2 regions of the Bacillus sp. Marseille-P3661 genome follow, and region 2 is predicted to be linked to the other one. Evidence: predicted binding sites of a transcription regulator. Region 2 holds the regulator's gene; the other holds the start of a gene.

Region 1 (8,948 bases), on a different contig from region 2:
ACGTCAACAACCGGACCTAAAACTGCGGTTACGCGTCCTTTATTCATCGCGCTTTTCCCTCCTAACAAACATAGTTCAAACTAATCCGTTCTATTCTAATGCTGCTGCACCGCCGACGATCTCTGTAATCTCTTGGGTAATCGCAGCTTGGCGAGCACGGTTATAAGAAAGTGTAAGTGAATCGATAAGTTCGCCTGCATTATCAGTCGCACTTTTCATCGCTGTCATACGTGCAGCATGTTCACTTGCCTTTCCATCGAGTAGCGCACCATATACTAAGCTTTCAGCATATTGAGGTAATAACACCTCTAAAATTTCTTCTTGAGACGGTTCATACTCATATGAGCTTATTTTTGTATTTTCACCCGCAAGGTCTGTTAACGGCAGTAATTTCTTTTCGGTAAAATCCTGCTGAATCGCACTTACGAAATGATTGTAATACATATAAAGTTCATCATATGCTCCATCGGCAAACATTTGTACAGTTTGGCTGGCTATATCTTTAATATCAGCAAATTCCGGTTGATCTGAAAGACCGACGATGTCTTTGATCAATGGCATATTGCGTTTCTTAAAGAAGTCACGGCCAACGCGACCTAGTGCAATCACTACATATTCATCTGTTGATTTATGACGCTCGTTAATAATACGATTCACGTTACGTAAAACGTTACTATTATAAGCACCTGCTAATCCACGGTCAGATGTAATAACTAAATAGGCTGTTTTCTTTACCGGACGCGATTGTAGCATCGGATGGCTCACACCACTGCTACCAGCCGCAATACTTGCAACAACTTCCTGTATTTTTTCCATGTAAGGAACAAATGATTTAGCGTTCATTTCAGCACGATTTAGCTTAGCTGCTGATACCATCTGCATCGCTTTCGTGATTTGCATTGTTTTCTTTGTCGATGTAATACGATTTTTTATATCGCGTAATGAAGCCACTCGTTTTCACCACCTTTTTTCGAGGACATTGTGGTTCAACCAACATTTATTTAGTACTTATATGTGAATATGTCCTTACTCCGATACGTTGAAAGACTTCTTGAAATCGTTAAGAGCAGAAGCCATATCTTCGTCACTAGGTAATCCCTTCGTTGTACGGATCGTTTCTAAAATTTCATTACGGTTATGCTCTAACCAAGTCATTAATTCGCTCTCAAAACGAGTAATATCAACAACTGGGATATCATCTAAGAATCCCTTTGTTAACGCATAAAGGATCGTAACTTGTTTTTCAACAGCAAGCGGCTTATTTAAGCCTTGCTTTAATACTTCAACTGTACGAACACCACGGTTTAACTTCGCTTGTGTTGCTTTATCAAGGTCAGAACCGAACTGAGCAAATGCTTCTAGCTCACGGAAGGATGCAAGGTCAAGACGTAATGTACCTGCTACCTTTTTCATCGCTTTAATTTGCGCAGATCCACCAACACGTGATACTGATAAACCGGCGTTGATCGCTGGACGTACACCAGAGAAGAACAAGTCTGATTGTAAGAAGATTTGTCCATCTGTGATCGAGATAACGTTCGTTGGAATGTACGCAGAAACGTCACCAGCTTGTGTTTCGATGAATGGTAATGCAGTCATTGAACCGCCACCTAAATCATCGCTAAGCTTTGCAGCACGCTCTAATAAGCGACTGTGTAAGTAAAATACATCCCCTGGATATGCTTCACGGCCTGGAGGACGACGTAATAATAATGATAATTCACGGTATGCAGCAGCTTGTTTTGTTAAATCATCATAGATAACAAGAACATGCTTACCATTAAACATGAATTCTTCACCCATTGTTACACCAGCATAAGGAGCTAAGTATAATAATGGAGCTGGTTGTGATGCAGATGCAGTTACAACGATTGTGTAATCTAATGCACCGTTTTTACGTAAAGTTTCAACAACACCACGTACTGTTGATTCTTTTTGACCAATTGCAACGTAGATACAAATCATATCTTCGTTCTTTTGGTTTAAGATTGTATCGATCGCAACAGATGTTTTACCTGTTTGGCGGTCACCGATGATTAATTCACGTTGTCCACGTCCGATTGGTACTAGAGCGTCGATCGCTTTAATACCTGTTTGTAATGGCTCATGAACTGATTTACGCGCCATTACACCTGGAGCTTTTGATTCAATTGGACGAGTTTTTGAAGTTTCGATCGGTCCTAAACCGTCAACTGGTTGTCCTAATGGGTTTACAACACGACCTAAAAGTGCTTCACCAACAGGTACTTCCATAATACGGCCTGTACGACGAACCTCGTCTCCTTCACGAATATCACTAAATGGTCCTAGAATAACGATACCAACGTTGTTTTCTTCAAGGTTTTGGGCAAGACCCATTACGCCATTTGAGAATTCAACAAGTTCTCCCGCCATAACGTTATCAAGACCATGAGCACGTGCGATACCATCACCAACTTGGATTACAGTACCTACATCATTTACTTCGATTTCAGACTGATAATTTTCGATTTGCTTTTTTATCAGCGCACTAATTTCTTCTGCTTTGATGCTCATGAATTTCACCCCTATCTTCTAACTTTTTGCAGATAGTAATTGACGTTCCATACGGTCTAACTTACCTTTTACACTGCCATCAAAAATTGTATTTCCAATGCGTAGTTTAAGCCCACCAATCAGGCTGTTATCTACAATATTTGTAATTCGTAATTCAGATTTACCAACCTTCTTAGCAAATACATCTGAAAGAGCTTTTTCTTCATCTTGCGTTAACGGGCGGACAGAATACACTTTTGCATCTGCGATACCGCGCGCATTATTCGCTAATACGAAGTACTCTTCCACGATTTCACTTAGAAGATCTTCACGCTTGCGATCGATAAGAAGTAGGATTGTGTTCAATACAGTTGTTGATACACCGCCAAACACTTCTTTGATCATTGTTTTTTTAGATTCATTCGAGATTTTTGGTTGCTTTAAAAGAGTTAGGAATTGAGGATTTTCGGCTAAAACCTTTTCAACAACACGAAGTTCAGCTTCTACTGTTTCCAGTTGATTCTGTTCTTTTGCTAGTTCGAAAAGGGCTACTGCATAGCGATTCGCTACTGCTGTTGAACTCATCGCTGCTCGCCTACCTCTTTGATATATTCATTAATAAGTTTTTCTTGATCTTTTTCACTTAACTCTTTTTCAATCACTTTAGATGCGATTAATACAGATAATGAAGCAACTTGTTCACGTAATGCTGCAACTGCTTGTTCTTTTTCTTGTTGGATCTCTTTAATTGCAGATTCCTTCAAGCGAACTGCTTCAGTACGCGCCGCTTCGATAATATCTTTTTCTTGTTGCTCGCCAATTTTCTTAGCGTTTTCGATTAATTGTTGTGCTTCAACACGAGCTTGCTTTAAAGCTTCAGCTTGGTCTGCAGCAATTCTCTCTGCTTCTTTACGACTCTTTTCAGCTGCCGCTATTTCATTTCCTATATGTTCTTCACGTTGCTTCATGATGCCCATTAATGGACCGAAAGCAAATTTGCGAAGTAATAATAACAAAATTAAAAACATCACTAACTGGAAGACGATATCGCCTGTATTGATTCCAAGTCCGCCGCCAGCTGCTCCCAATACTAATACATTAATTGGTGACACTGTATTCACTCCTTTCCAATACGTGCCCTGCTCGGTATATGATCGTACACTTAATAGTTTACATAAGTTGAAACTAATCGGTTTTACAGGCTGTTTAACCCCTGCCTATCCTTTTATGGCAGGCGGTTGCAGCATGTTAAACCATGATAAAGCAATGGCGAAGGATCTTCAAATGATCTTCGCCATTTAGATCTAAGTCATGATCCTGTTATCAATTGTATTATTTATGCACTTAAAATTATTGTCCCATTACGATAAATGCAACTACTACCGCGATGATTGGAATCGCCTCTACTAACGCAACCCCGATGAACATTGTAGTTTGAAGAGGTCCTTTTAGCTCTGGTTGACGAGCGATCCCTTCAACTGTTCTACTTACGATAAGACCGTTACCAATACCTGCACCTAGTGCAGCTAAACCTATTGCAATTGCTGCTGCTAATAAACCCATTATAAAGTCCTCCTTAGAATTATAATTCTTTATTTGAAATTATTTTTATTTTAATGGTCATGACTCACTTTGTGTGCCATATATACCATCGTTAACATTGTAAAGATAAACGCTTGAATCGCGCCTACGAAAATACTAAATGCTTGCCAAACCATCATCGGTATTGCAGCACCTAAAGCACCTGCAATCCCGCTCGTTGCTAAACCTGCTAGCAATCCCAATAGGATTTCACCAGCAAAAATGTTACCGTATAAACGCAAACCAAGAGTTAATGTGTTAGCAAATTCCTCAATGATTTTTAGCGGAAACATAAAAGACATTGGTTCAAAGAAACCTTTTGTATATGTTTTCACACCATTCATTTTCACACCATAATAGTGTGTTAAACCAACAATCATAACAGCTAGTGTCATTGTGATCGTCGGATCTGCGGTTGGTGATTTCCACCATAAATGATGTTCTTCCCCAACTACAATTGCAAATGGAAGACCTAGCATGTTTGATACAAATATATACATGAGTAGTGTCATTCCTAGTGATAAAAAGCGACCGCCTGTTTGCCAGTCCATTGTGTTTCCAATAATGCCTTTTACAAAGTCCATCACCCATTCCAAAAAGTTTTGAGCACCTGTTGGGCGTAACTGTAATGAACGAGTACATAAGACTGCGATTAAAAATACGATGGCTGATGCAACAGTGACCATTAATACGTTTGATAAATTAAATGTAAGACCAAGAAATTCCACTATAGGAGCACCATGTTCCAACTTATTCACCTCTCTTCCCGAATGAATTACGTTTGGATTGAATAATAAAATCTATCATAATGACGATATAATATGTCATTAAGCCAATAATCACACTTACTAAGTGAAACGTTTCAGGGTATCGCATTGCGATTAGCACTGCTAATACGGAAGATGCCATACGTTGCAGCATACCAAGTGAGCCCATGCGCCTGTTTTCCACAACCGCTTGTCCAAACTTGTTCACCTTTCGATACAGTAGCCACATATTATAGGTACTAGCAACAGCACCTAGTATCAGGCCATTAAAAATAGTCGTATAAGGAGTAAATCCCCATCCTAATACGAATAACACTAAAATGTTGATGATAATTTTCAGGTACCGAGTCAGCATCCCTTTATTTTCAAGCATGTTATTTTCCTTCTCCTAAATAGCGTTGGACAATCTGAATTGTCGCATAAACACCAGCTGCAAGTCCACTAATAAGACCAAGTATTAGGAACAGTGGAAATGTACCCGCTAGTTTATCTAGCCATTTCCCTAGAAAGATACCTACCAGTATCGATCCTACTAGACTACTTGAAATTGCTGACATGATAGCCATTGCCTGTAAGGGTTTTTTTTGCTGATTATCTCCTCGCAAATAAAGCGCTCCTTAGTACTTTATCTCTTATTAATTTTCTGAAAAATATGTACTAAAAGTACCCTCGTTTTACATCCTTTGTAAGCATACAATAGGGTACTTTTAATGTCAATCAATTTTAGGTGAAAATGTTCACAGATACGACATATAACAAAAATTTATAAGTCTCTATCAAGAATTTAAACATTAACTCTCTATTACAATTTCAGTCTCCTGCGATGTTTCTAACCCATTTTGTCTAGCATAAACGATCGCTCGGTAAACACCATCTGGAAATGGAATTTTTTCTCGGTCAATAGTTTGTTCAATATGACCGCGTTTCACATTATGCTGTTGTGTTAACAATCCCTTAAACTGAAGTGTTATCGGGTCAAATAATGCAATTCCGAATTCATCTGCGCCTTCCGGTAAGTAGAACTCATATTTGTAGCGTTCATCATCCTTACGACTGAAACTACTATGCTCGTCGACATCATTCTCTTCTTTTTCAAATGAAAACCCCATTACTCTTGGATGCTTTGGATCACCAATCACAAATAAAAATGGCAGTGCAATGTTGTTATCTTCTGAAATTAGTTCTAAACCTCCATAATATATCCCATTTTTCATAACTGTTGAATCTACCTCTATCCCCACTTTAATTTTCTTTTTTTCCTTCGGTTCTAGATATTGTGAAAAAGGTAGATTCCACTTCAGCCCTTTTTCGAGCTTTGGAATTTCAAACGAAATTTTTTGTGGAGTATCTGATGTATTTTCAACAATTAACGCGATACTTTTATTTACTTTATGCTTGGATGGCTTAATCGAACCAAAAGCTAAGGCACCTGGATAGGCAAGCAGCTTAGTTGAAACCGCGTCGTCTACTTGGATACGACCTGCGCCTTGTTCAAACGGAGAATATTGTTTCCCTTCTTCATTGTACATTTGCTTGGCGGTATTCATTAGTGCAGCTTTAACTTGTTCGGGTGTCCAATCAGGATGCGCTTGTTTAACGAGCGCCGCTGCTCCTGCAACATGTGGCGCAGCCATACTTGTTCCCTGTAAAGCTAAATAGCCGTCCGGCACTGTACTATCAATTTTCACCCCCGGAGCAACTACGTCAGGTTTTATATTCCATGTATGGGTGACTGGCCCGCGTGAGCTAAAGGCCGCTAAACGATCGGTTATTTTGCGCATCTTCGTTGCAAACCATTGGTCGCCTTTTTTTAGATGCTTTACTAACAGCTCACCGTCTTTTTTTGTTAGTGCAACTGCCGGTATGTCGATGTTCTCTTCCAATCCGCCAGGAAAGATACCATCTTCGTTATTGTAAATTAAGACAGCAACCGCACCCTTTTCGTATGCATTTTTCACTTTTTCTGTAAAAGTAATCTCGCCACGCTGAATGACTACAATTTTTCCTCTAGCATCTTTTATCTCGTCCGGATAACCTAGACCTCCGTTCACTAATTGATAGTCTTTCGTTAAATTCCATGGAACAGAACCCTGGAGCGGCTGCAACACAAAAGTATGATCAGGCGCTGCATGGATTGTTCCAAATGGGATTTCAATTGGCGGCGTCGATGCTCCAACAGAGATTGCTTTTTCCGAAGCACCCGGTGAGCCAACCGTCCAAATACCAGGACCTGAGTTCCCATTAGAAGTTACAGCAATCACACCCTTTTCCACAGCCTTATCGAGCGCAATGCTTGTTGGATAATCAGGTCCGTTCACTGAACTACCTAATGATAAATTGATCACATCCATGCCATCTTCTACTGCTTTTTCGATCGCCGCAATAACTTGATCTGAAGTACCAACACCACCTGGGCCTAGTGTACGATACGCATATACTTCTGCATCCGGCGCCACACCTTTTACTTTTCCGTTTGCAGCGATAATCCCGGCAACATGTGTACCATGCAGCGTCGGCTCACCCTGGCTTTTGATTGTTTCCATTGGATCTTCATCATCGTCCACTACATCAAAGCCGCCTTTAAAGTTCCTTTGTAAGTCAGGATGCGTATAATCAACGCCAGTATCAATGACGCCAACTTTTACACCTTTACCTGTTAAGCGCTGATTCTCTTTATCGAACATCCCTCGGATCGTATCGCCACCGATAAACGGCACACTTTCATCTAGTTTAACTTCGTATGTATTAGCAGGATGGATGCTTACTACACCATTGAGATTTTCTAACTGCGAAATCACCTTTTCATTGGCCGTAATCGAAATACCATTAAAAAGTGTGTTAAACTGTTCATTAATTTTAATTCCAGAATATTTTGATTTAATTTCTTCTATTATAGTAGAATCATTTACCTCGACTATATACTTTTGCGGATGTATCGGTGCAGGATCTACTTTAATATTGATATCAACTTTCTGTATTTCAGCAAAACTCGTTATTGGAAAAGTATTACCAAATACTATTATCGAAAAAGCTAGTATTTTTATTGCCTTGTATGTCACAAAAAATACCACCTTTCTGTATTAATGGTGCCTGACCCCCGGTGCGGTGATGCATTAAATTATGTGGGTGGATGTTAACGCCCATTGAATTTGTGTGAATTTATGAATGATATTCATTTCTTTATACTGTGGTATTATTTGCAAATTTGGGATTTTAATGCAAGAAAGGTGGTGGGGTTTGAATATTTTGTAGAGGTTTTAGTTTTGGAAGAGCTTAATTATTATTGCTACTACTCCATCAGACAGCGTTTACTAGCGAAATTCACGCTTTTCACAACATTTGTAACCGGCAGTAGATTCACTTTATCATTTGACTGGACTTTCCCGCTCAAGTTGCACTCGCTATAGCCATACTGGTTAATCTCAATTGACTTGTCGCTCTTGCAGTTTGTAAGCGGAGTTGACAGATTTCTAGTCGGAATGCTGAGTTTATAATCCAAATTCTATGATTTATAAGCGGAGTTTACTCATTTCTAATCCAAATTTTGCAGTTTATAAGCGAAACGGTCGGTTTACGGCATTTATGGAGAGTTCTCATCTTAAGCTCAGATTTTCTTTTAGTGAATGTACTGCTGTTTATTGGTTACAAAATTCGCAACGCAATGAATCTTTCTAGCTAATTGGTGCATTAGCTATCACACTCTACAGCAAAGCGTTGAAATTCACGCTTAACTCAACATTTATAACCGGCAGTAGATTCACTTTATCAGTTGAGCTGGACTCTCCCGCTCAGGTTGTACTTGCTATAGCCGTTCTGCGTCATTCCAGTTTTCGCTTATGCAGTTTGTAAGCGGAGTTCACAGATTTCTAGTCGGAATGCTGAGTTTATAATCCAAATTTCATGATTTATAAGCGGATATTACTCATTTCTAATCCAATTTGGCAGTTTATAAGCGAAACGGTCGGTTTACGGCATTTATGAAGAGTTCTGATCTTAATCTCAGATTTTCTTTTAGTGAATGTACTGCTGTTTATTGGTTATAAAATTCGCCACGCATTGAATCTTTCTAGCTAATTGGTGCATTAG
Region 2 (8,948 bases):
TACAGGGCTATATAAAAACAGTCAAGGAGTCCTTCAATCTATAAAAGAAGATCAAATACTTTTGTTAAAGGATTGGTTAATAACTTTGAAAGATCAGGAGGAGAAGGTATTATTCTTAGGTAACGATGTGCAATTACACCAGCAGTTAATTACAGAGGTACTTGGTGAACAGGCTGTAATCGCAACCGTTAGTGCATATAATCCGCGACCGTCTGAGTTGGCAAGAATAGGGATTTCGAAAGAGCCACAGGAGATTCATTCATTTGTTCCTAATTATATTCGTCTTGCCGAAGCAGAAGCTAAATGGTTGGCTGCTCAAGAAAAATAAAGCTCAAGGGGAACAATTATGGAGGAGAATATTAGTTTTCGATTAATGAAGCTTGAAGATATCGAACAGATTGTTTATATAGAAAAAAACTCTTTTACACTGCCATGGAGCAGAGATGCTTTTTATAACGAGCTTACTACAAATCAGTATGCTAAATATATTGTAATGGAGAAAGGACCGTCCATTATCGGTTATTGTGGTCTTTGGATCATCTTAGATGAAGCGCATATTACAAATATTGCTGTTCTGCCACAATATCGTGGGAAAAAGCTTGGGGATGCGTTGTTAGAACAAGTTTTAGAGTTTAGTAAAGCTTTAGGTGCAAAAACTGTATCGCTAGAAGTCAGGGTATCTAATACTGTGGCCCAAAATTTATATCGTAAATATGGATTTAAAGATGGTGGCATCCGCAAAAATTATTATGTGGATAACCAAGAAGATGCTTTAGTAATGTGGGTGAATTTTAATGAATAAGCAAAAAGATGAGTTTATATTAGGAATAGAAACTAGCTGTGATGAAACTGCAGTGGCGATTATAAAAAATGGCCGTGAAATTATTGCAAATGTAGTATCATCGCAAATTGAAAGCCATAAGCGTTTTGGCGGAGTTGTTCCGGAGATTGCGTCGAGGCACCATGTAGAACAAGTGACGATTGTATTAGAAGAAGCGATGACAAAAGCAAAAATCAATTTTAGTGATATCAATGCGATTGCTGTAACGGAAGGACCGGGCTTGGTAGGCGCATTATTAGTAGGTGTAAATGCTGCAAAGGCGTTAGCATTTGCTCATGATATTCCACTCGTTTCAGTTCATCATATAGCTGGCCATATTTATGCTAATCGTCTTGTTAAGGAATTAACTTTCCCTCTTTTAGCTTTAGTCGTTTCTGGTGGCCATACAGAGCTCATCTATATGAGGGAGCATGGCTCGTACGAAGTTATTGGCGAGACTAGAGATGATGCAGCTGGTGAAGCCTATGATAAAGTAGCCAGACAGCTTAAGCTACCCTATCCGGGTGGCCCTCATATTGACCGCTTGGCACACGAAGGCAGCCCTTCAGTTGAATTACCGCGAGCTTGGTTAGAAAAGGGATCTTATGATTTTAGTTTTAGCGGTTTAAAATCAGCTGTGATTAATACTTTGCATAATGCTGCACAGCGTGGAGAAGAAATTAAACCTGAAGATTTAGCAGCTAGTTTCCAAGCAAGTGTTATCGAAGTATTAGTTTCAAAAACGGAGGAAGCGGCACATGAATATCATGTTAAGCAAGTTGTATTAGCTGGAGGTGTAGCAGCTAATAAAGGACTAAGAGCAGCGTTAGAACAAACTTTTAGTGAGAAAGACGTTGAGTTAGTTATTCCTCCATTAAATCTCTGTACGGATAATGCAGCGATGATTGCTGCAGCAGGTAGTATAGAATTTAATAAAGGAAAAGTTGCAGGACTTGATTTAAACGGTACCCCAGGACTTGAAATAGAGAGCTTTAATTAACATTATAGGTAATTCGAGTTTATGCAGTTCGGGGAATACGATAATAAAATAGCAGACTAAATTCACCATGATGATTTTAGTCTGCTATTTTTTTTTCTCTCAGGAGAATATATAAAAGGCTCAAAGCAGTCCGTTTAGCTGATTTGGATTTTTATATTTTGTGGACAAAGTTATCCACAGAGTGTTGTGTTAGTGGATAAGCTCTACAAATTCCGACATGAAAGGATATATACTTGTTTATAAAAAATGTGGATAACTGTGTTAAAAATTGTGGATTATGTGCATAAGTGTAAAAAACGCCTTTAAAAACGGGCATTTTCTGTTAATAACTATGTGGATATTGTGTATATGTTAATAGATCACTTAAAGTGTAAGTAATCTGGCGAAATATGATGTCGGTTAATGAAAAAAATGCCTGCTATACGTACATCATAATAAAGTACGTATAGCAGGCAAGCTTAATATTTACTCGCTTTGGAGCGATTCCCACTCCTCCATTAACAATTCGAGCTGTGTATTAAAATTTTGATTTTCATTGTTTAATTCTGTCGTTTTTTCATAGTCCTGATAAACAGCCGGGTCGCATAAAAGCTCTTCATTTGCTGTAATCTTTAATTCAATTTCTTCAATCTGTCTTTCGATTTCTTCAATTCTGCGTTGGCGCTGACGTTCTTTCTTTTTCTGTTCTTTATCCATTTCAAACTTTGTTTTATCATTTTCTGGTTGTGGTTTATCCACAGTAGATTTTGATTTAGTTTCTTGTTCTAAACTTTCAAGTTCCTTCATTTCTTCTTTTTTATTAATATAATAATCATAGTCACCGAGGAAATTTTGCAAGCCATCTTGTGAAAGCTCGATGATTCTGGTTGTGACCCTGTTGATGAAATAACGGTCGTGTGATACGAATAAAATTGTACCTGGATAGCCTATTAAAGCATTTTCTAAAACTTCCTTGCTATCAAGATCCAAATGGTTTGTCGGCTCATCCAAAATAAGCAGATTTGCTTTCTGAAGCATTAGTTTAGCAAGTGCCAAGCGGGCTTTTTCACCGCCACTTAATGAGTTAACAATCTTTAGAACATCATCACCACTGAATAAAAAGTTACCAAGAATTGTTCGAATATCCTTCTCTGGCTTTAATGGATATTCATCCCACAGCTCGTTTAATACAGTTTTATTCGAAGTTAAATCAGCTTGTTGCTGGTCATAATAACCGATCGTAACATTCGAGCCATACGCTACTTCTCCGCTCAGAAGTGGTAATTGCTTTGTAATTGCTTTCAATAAAGTTGACTTTCCAATTCCATTTGGCCCCACTAAGGCCACGCTTTCCTCACGCTTAAGTAGAAATGTAATATCTTTGAGGGTAGGCTCTTGATTTGGATACGCAACTGTTACACCATCTACTCTTAACACATCATTACCACTTTGTCGTTCAATTTCGAAATGGAAGGATGCAGATTTTTCATCACCTTGTGGACGGTCCATTACGGTCATTTTTTCAAGCTGTTTCCGGCGGCTTTGTGCCCGTTTTGTAGTAGAAGCTCTAGCTATATTCCGCTGCACAAAGTCCTGTAATTTAGCAATCTCATCTTGTTGTTTTTCAAACTGTTTTAGCTCTTGTTCGTATAGTAGAGCACTTTCCTGCAAAAACTTACTATAATTTCCTACGAATTTCCGACTGGTTGATCGGGAAATTTCGTAAACGATTGTTACTAGTTTATCTAGGAAATAGCGGTCGTGAGAAACCAGTAATAGTGCTCCAGGATAACCTTGTAAATATTGTTCAAGCCATGTCATGGTTTCAATATCTAAGTGGTTAGTAGGTTCATCCAAAATTAATAGATCTGGCTTAGTGAGCAGAAGTTTACCTAAAGCCAATCTCGTTTTCTGGCCACCGCTTAAAGATTGTATAGGTGTGTTATAATTAAAGCTAGTAAAATTTAATCCATGTAATACGGTGCGAATATCTGCTTCATATTGATAACCGCCTTCATCTTTAAAAGCAATTTGTAATTCGTCATATTCTTTTAATACTTTTTCATACTTAGCTGTATCATTTAAATAAGCGGGGTCACCCATTTGCATTTCTAATTCTCTAAGCTTTGTTTCTTTTTGTTTTAAATGCTGGAATACAGTCATCATCTCTTCCCATATTGATAAACTAGATTCGAGGCCTGTATCCTGCGCAAGGTACCCAATTGTTAAATCTTTCGGCTTAATCAATTCACCTGAATCATATGATAATTGGCCTGCTATTATTTTAAGCAAAGTAGACTTTCCGGCTCCATTTCTTCCAACAAGAGCAATTCTATCTTTTGCTTGTACTTCTAATTTGATATTAGATAAAATAGGATCAGCACCATAATATTTCGTTATTTGATTTACTTGGAGTAAAATCATGTCCGTTCACCTCTTCATCGCATTAACCTTTAGTTTATCGTAAAATGCCTGAAGCGGGCAACAAATCACCACTTGGAAATTTCTTTATTTTATAAACGACAGAACATTCAAAATAGTGTATAGTCACATATAAGGGGATGACAATCAATATGTCTTTTACACATTTCAACGAGCAAGGTAGAGCAAAAATGGTAGATATTACTGATAAAAATGAAACCGTCCGTATGGCTATTGCGCATTCCAGCATTCAAGTCAACGAAGAGATCTATACAAGTATTATTGAAAATAAAATGAAAAAAGGCGATGTTTTGGCAGTTGCGCAAGTTGCGGGTATTATGGCTGCTAAGAATACATCAGATTGGATTCCTATGTGTCATCCATTAATGTTAAAGGGTGTTGACATTTCTTTTTCATGGGAAGAAAAAGCACCTGATTACATATTGAACATAGAAGTAACAGTAAAAACAAAAGGCAGTACGGGTGTCGAAATGGAGGCATTAACTGCTGCTTCGGCGACTGCACTTACCGTATATGATATGTGTAAAGCAGTTGATAAAGGTATGATCATTGGGGCGACTTACTTATTAGAAAAAACCGGTGGAAAGAGCGGTAATTTTCATAGAGAAAAAATATAGATTAAGTGAGAAACTAAAACTGTGGGAGGGATGATATGAATATCGACCAAAATCAGAACAAAATTCCTCAGGCTACTGCAAAACGTTTACCTTTGTATTATCGTTTTATAAAAAACTTACATGCCTCGGGAAAACAGCGGGTTTCATCAAAAGAACTAAGCGATGCCGTAAAGGTGGATTCCGCTACAATTCGTCGGGATTTTTCATATTTTGGTGCACTGGGTAAAAAGGGCTATGGTTATAATGTTAACTACTTATTATCTTTTTTTAGACAAACGCTTGATCAAGATGAAATTGTTAAGGTTTGTTTAATCGGTGTTGGTAATTTAGGTACAGCATTTTTACATTATAATTTTACAAAAAACAATAATTCGAGCATTGAGATGGCGTTTGATATAAATCGAAGTAAAGTAGGTTCTGAAGTAGGCGGAGTGCCTGTTTTTCATTTAGATGATTTAGAAAGTAAAATTAAGAATGAGTTTGAAGTGGCTATCCTGACTGTTCCGGCTTCGGCTGCTCAACAAATCACAGACCGTCTCGTTAACTCTGGAATTAAGGGTATTTTAAACTTTACTCCTGCAAGAATCAATGTACCGGAGGAAGTAAGAATACACCATATTGATTTGGCGATCGAACTGCAATCATTAATATATTTTTTAAAACATTATCCATTATCACATGATGAAGAAGAAGAGGAAGAATAAAGGTTAGATAAAGTGCTTTTATAAATTAAAACACCTGGTACTAGTGAACATGCCAGGTGTTTTGTTATTTTTATTTTTTTGACTGTAATCTACTTTTTACGGTGAAGAACCGGATAGCAGCTGAGAAATCAAAGGTAGCTACGAGCATTAATAAGACCGTGGTCAAGTTCCAAATAGTTTCCTCCACGCTTTCAACTGCTAGAAAGGTAAATAATCCTCCCATAGCTGCATAGATTAGTCCCATTGTATAAGGTGTAGTCTTCATTTAAAAACCTCCAATAATAAAAGCACAAATAAAAAGGATTATAATTAACTATTGACGAATTATATTAAAGTGAACATTTTTTGATAATTTTTACAAATTTAGTAAGGAAATGAAACTTTGCATTTGGTCATATTGTTGCTGTAGTTTTTCGAGATCATCTGCGAATACGAATCGTATAACAACAACGAAGGTATTCATAGAAACGTGGGCAACAATTGGGACAAGAATTCTCTTTGTCTTAACATATAGATAAGAGAATACGAAACCCATAGCTGTATATACCAGTAAATGAGCAAAGTCCATGTGCACTACAGCGAAAATGATTGAGCTAAAAATTGCCGCCAACCAGAAATTGAATTTTTTATAAAGACTACCAAAAATAATTTGGCGGAAGATAATTTCTTCAAATATTGGTCCGACAATAGAAGTAACGATAATAAAAATTGGAGTGGCTTTTGCAATTTCAACTAACATGTCTGTATTTTCAGAGCCAACTTCGATTCCAAAGACATACGTTTCAATAATAGCTGCCACATACTGCGCGAAAAAAGCTAAAAAGACTCCGCCAATAGCCCATTGCGCAGCAACTAGGCGGGAAACGCGCTCTCTTGAATCATGCCGTTGTTTAATATCAGGTACTAATAGAATCATAACTATTATTAAACCAACAGTAAAGCTTATAACAGTCCAAATAGCTAGAGCAGAATCGTTAGACATTCCCATGGATAATAACAATTTAAAACCAAATAGATAGCCGGAAAATTGAACGAGAATATATGTAAGTATCGTTAATAAATATCTAGTTTTCAATATAATATCTCCTTTTTAAGATAAAGTATAACTTTAATTGGTACTCTAGTGTTTTGGGTGAATCCAGTTTCAGCGCTTACGCATTTTGTTTTACCTTCGTATTTTAACATACTTATGGGATAAGGTAGAAAATGATGATTTATTTTTGGTGTTTTCGTTAATAATGAATGAGTGGACTGTGTTGCTAAATTAAAATATGAAAAATAGAAAATTTTATGAGTTAATACTTGCAAATCTAGAAGAGATTATTTATTATAATAAATGTGTTAGCACTCAACTCTAACGAGTGCTAATAATTAAAAAAATCAAATCAATCTTAGGAGGGTGTTTCACTTGTTAAAGCCATTAGGTGATCGTGTTGTTATTGAACTTGTTGAATCAGAAGAAAAAACTGCAAGCGGTATCGTATTACCGGATTCTGCAAAAGAAAAGCCGCAAGAAGGCCGTGTTGTTGCAGTTGGTTCTGGCCGCGTACTAGATAGCGGTGAAAAAGTTGCTCTTGAAGTAAAGGAAGGCGACCGCATCGTATTTTCAAAGTATGCTGGAACAGAAGTTAAGTACGAAGGCACTGAATATTTAATCCTTCGTGAAAGCGACATTTTAGCAATCGTAGGCTAATTGGTCTTGACGCGGATCTAACCTAAGTATGTAGGATGTAGATTCCCTACTTTAACCTGTTTCGTGAGATAGATCTACTAGTCTTTATACATAGTAGATCACCCTTTTTGCTGAAAAATAGATAAAATTAATAGAAATTTTGAGGAGGTACTCATAAATGGCTAAAGAAATTAAATTTAGTGAAGAAGCACGTCGTTCAATGCTACGTGGTGTTGACGCATTAGCGAATGCAGTAAAAGTAACTCTTGGACCAAAAGGTCGTAACGTTGTATTAGAAAAGAAGTTTGGTTCACCATTAATTACAAATGACGGTGTAACAATCGCGAAAGAAATTGAATTAGAAGATGCTTTCGAAAACATGGGTGCTAAGTTAGTAGCTGAAGTTGCTAGCAAGACTAACGATGTTGCTGGTGACGGTACTACAACTGCTACTGTTCTTGCACAAGCTTTAATCCGTGAAGGACTTAAGAACGTAACTGCTGGTGCAAACCCAATGGGTATCCGTAAAGGTATTGAAAAAGCAACTGTAGCTGCTGTTGAAGAATTAAAAGCAATCTCAAAGCCTATCGAAGGAAAAGAGTCTATTGCACAAGTTGCAGCTATCTCTTCTGCAGATGATGAAGTAGGTCAATTAATCGCTGAAGCAATGGAACGTGTTGGTAACGACGGCGTTATCACAATTGAAGAATCAAAAGGTTTTACTACTGAATTAGAAGTAGTAGAAGGTATGCAATTTGACCGTGGCTATGCTTCACCATACATGGTAACAGATTCTGATAAAATGGAAGCTGTTCTTGAAAACCCATATATCTTAATCACTGATAAGAAAATCTCTAGCATTCAAGAAGTATTACCAGTGTTAGAGCAAGTGGTACAACAAGGTAAGCCACTATTATTGATTGCTGAAGATGTTGAAGGTGAAGCATTAGCAACATTAGTTGTGAACAAGCTTCGTGGAACATTCAATGCAGTAGCTGTAAAAGCTCCTGGATTCGGCGATCGTCGTAAAGCAATGCTAGAAGATATCGCTATCTTAACTGGCGGTGAAGTAATTACTGAAGATATCGGTTTAGACCTTAAGTCTGCATCTGTTGCTCAATTAGGTCGTGCTTCAAAAGTTGTTGTAACAAAAGAAAATACAACAATCGTTGAAGGTGCTGGCGAATCTGATAAAATCTCAGCTCGCGTTAACCAAATCCGTGCTCAAATGGAAGAAACAACTTCTGAATTTGACAAGGAAAAATTACAAGAGCGCTTAGCTAAATTAGCGGGCGGTGTAGCAGTAATCAAAGTTGGTGCAGCTACTGAAACAGAATTAAAAGAAAGAAAGCTTCGCATTGAAGATGCTCTAAACTCTACTCGTGCTGCTGTAGAAGAAGGTATCGTTTCTGGTGGTGGTACAGCACTAGTGAATGTATATAATAAAGTTGCATCACTTCAATTAGAAGGTGACGAAGCAACTGGTCTTAACATTGTTCTTCGTGCACTTGAAGAGCCAGTTCGTCAAATCGCACACAATGCAGGTTTAGAAGGTTCTGTTGTTGTTGAGCGTCTGAAGAAAGAAGAAGTAGGTATTGGATTCAACGCTGCAACTGGCGAATGGGTAAACATGTTCAATGCTGGTATCGTTGACCCAACTAAGGTTACTCGTTCTGCATTACAAAACGCAACAAGCGTTGCTGCTATGTTCTTA

The links. Region 2 encodes Rex, which represses fermentation and respiration genes when NADH is low (regulators of the CRP and FNR family bind a similar motif). Its sites were predicted from a motif close to TTGTGAAATATTTCACAA; they were not measured.
Region 1: C1724_RS18530 (AtpZ/AtpI family protein) is a predicted target of Rex. The motif match lies at 5,588-5,605, and genes of this name have one in related genera.

What each region holds. Positions count from the first base shown of each region.
Region 1 is NZ_LT965955.1:344,494-353,441, reverse strand. Features, by position in the region: gene atpD (F0F1 ATP synthase subunit beta) at 1-47, opposite strand, end outside; gene C1724_RS18565 (F0F1 ATP synthase subunit gamma) at 91-951, opposite strand; gene atpA (F0F1 ATP synthase subunit alpha) at 1,027-2,535, opposite strand; gene C1724_RS18555 (F0F1 ATP synthase subunit delta) at 2,554-3,099, opposite strand; gene atpF (F0F1 ATP synthase subunit B) at 3,096-3,626, opposite strand; gene atpE (F0F1 ATP synthase subunit C) at 3,865-4,077, opposite strand; gene atpB (F0F1 ATP synthase subunit A) at 4,128-4,844, opposite strand; gene C1724_RS18535 (ATP synthase subunit I) at 4,846-5,235, opposite strand; gene C1724_RS18530 (AtpZ/AtpI family protein) at 5,237-5,428, opposite strand; gene C1724_RS18525 (S8 family serine peptidase) at 5,654-7,921, opposite strand.
Region 2 is NZ_LT965959.1:133,554-142,501, forward strand. Features, by position in the region: gene tsaB (tRNA (adenosine(37)-N6)-threonylcarbamoyltransferase complex dimerization subunit type 1 TsaB) at 1-328, shown strand, start outside; gene rimI (ribosomal protein S18-alanine N-acetyltransferase) at 347-802, shown strand; gene tsaD (tRNA (adenosine(37)-N6)-threonylcarbamoyltransferase complex transferase subunit TsaD) at 795-1,820, shown strand; gene C1724_RS24655 (ABC-F family ATP-binding cassette domain-containing protein) at 2,286-4,223, opposite strand; gene moaC (cyclic pyranopterin monophosphate synthase MoaC) at 4,373-4,858, shown strand; gene C1724_RS24665 (redox-sensing transcriptional repressor Rex) at 4,894-5,562, shown strand; gene C1724_RS24670 (YdiK family protein) at 5,633-5,827, opposite strand; gene C1724_RS24675 (CPBP family intramembrane glutamic endopeptidase) at 5,918-6,637, opposite strand; gene groES (co-chaperone GroES) at 6,971-7,255, shown strand; gene groL (chaperonin GroEL) at 7,413-8,948, shown strand, end outside.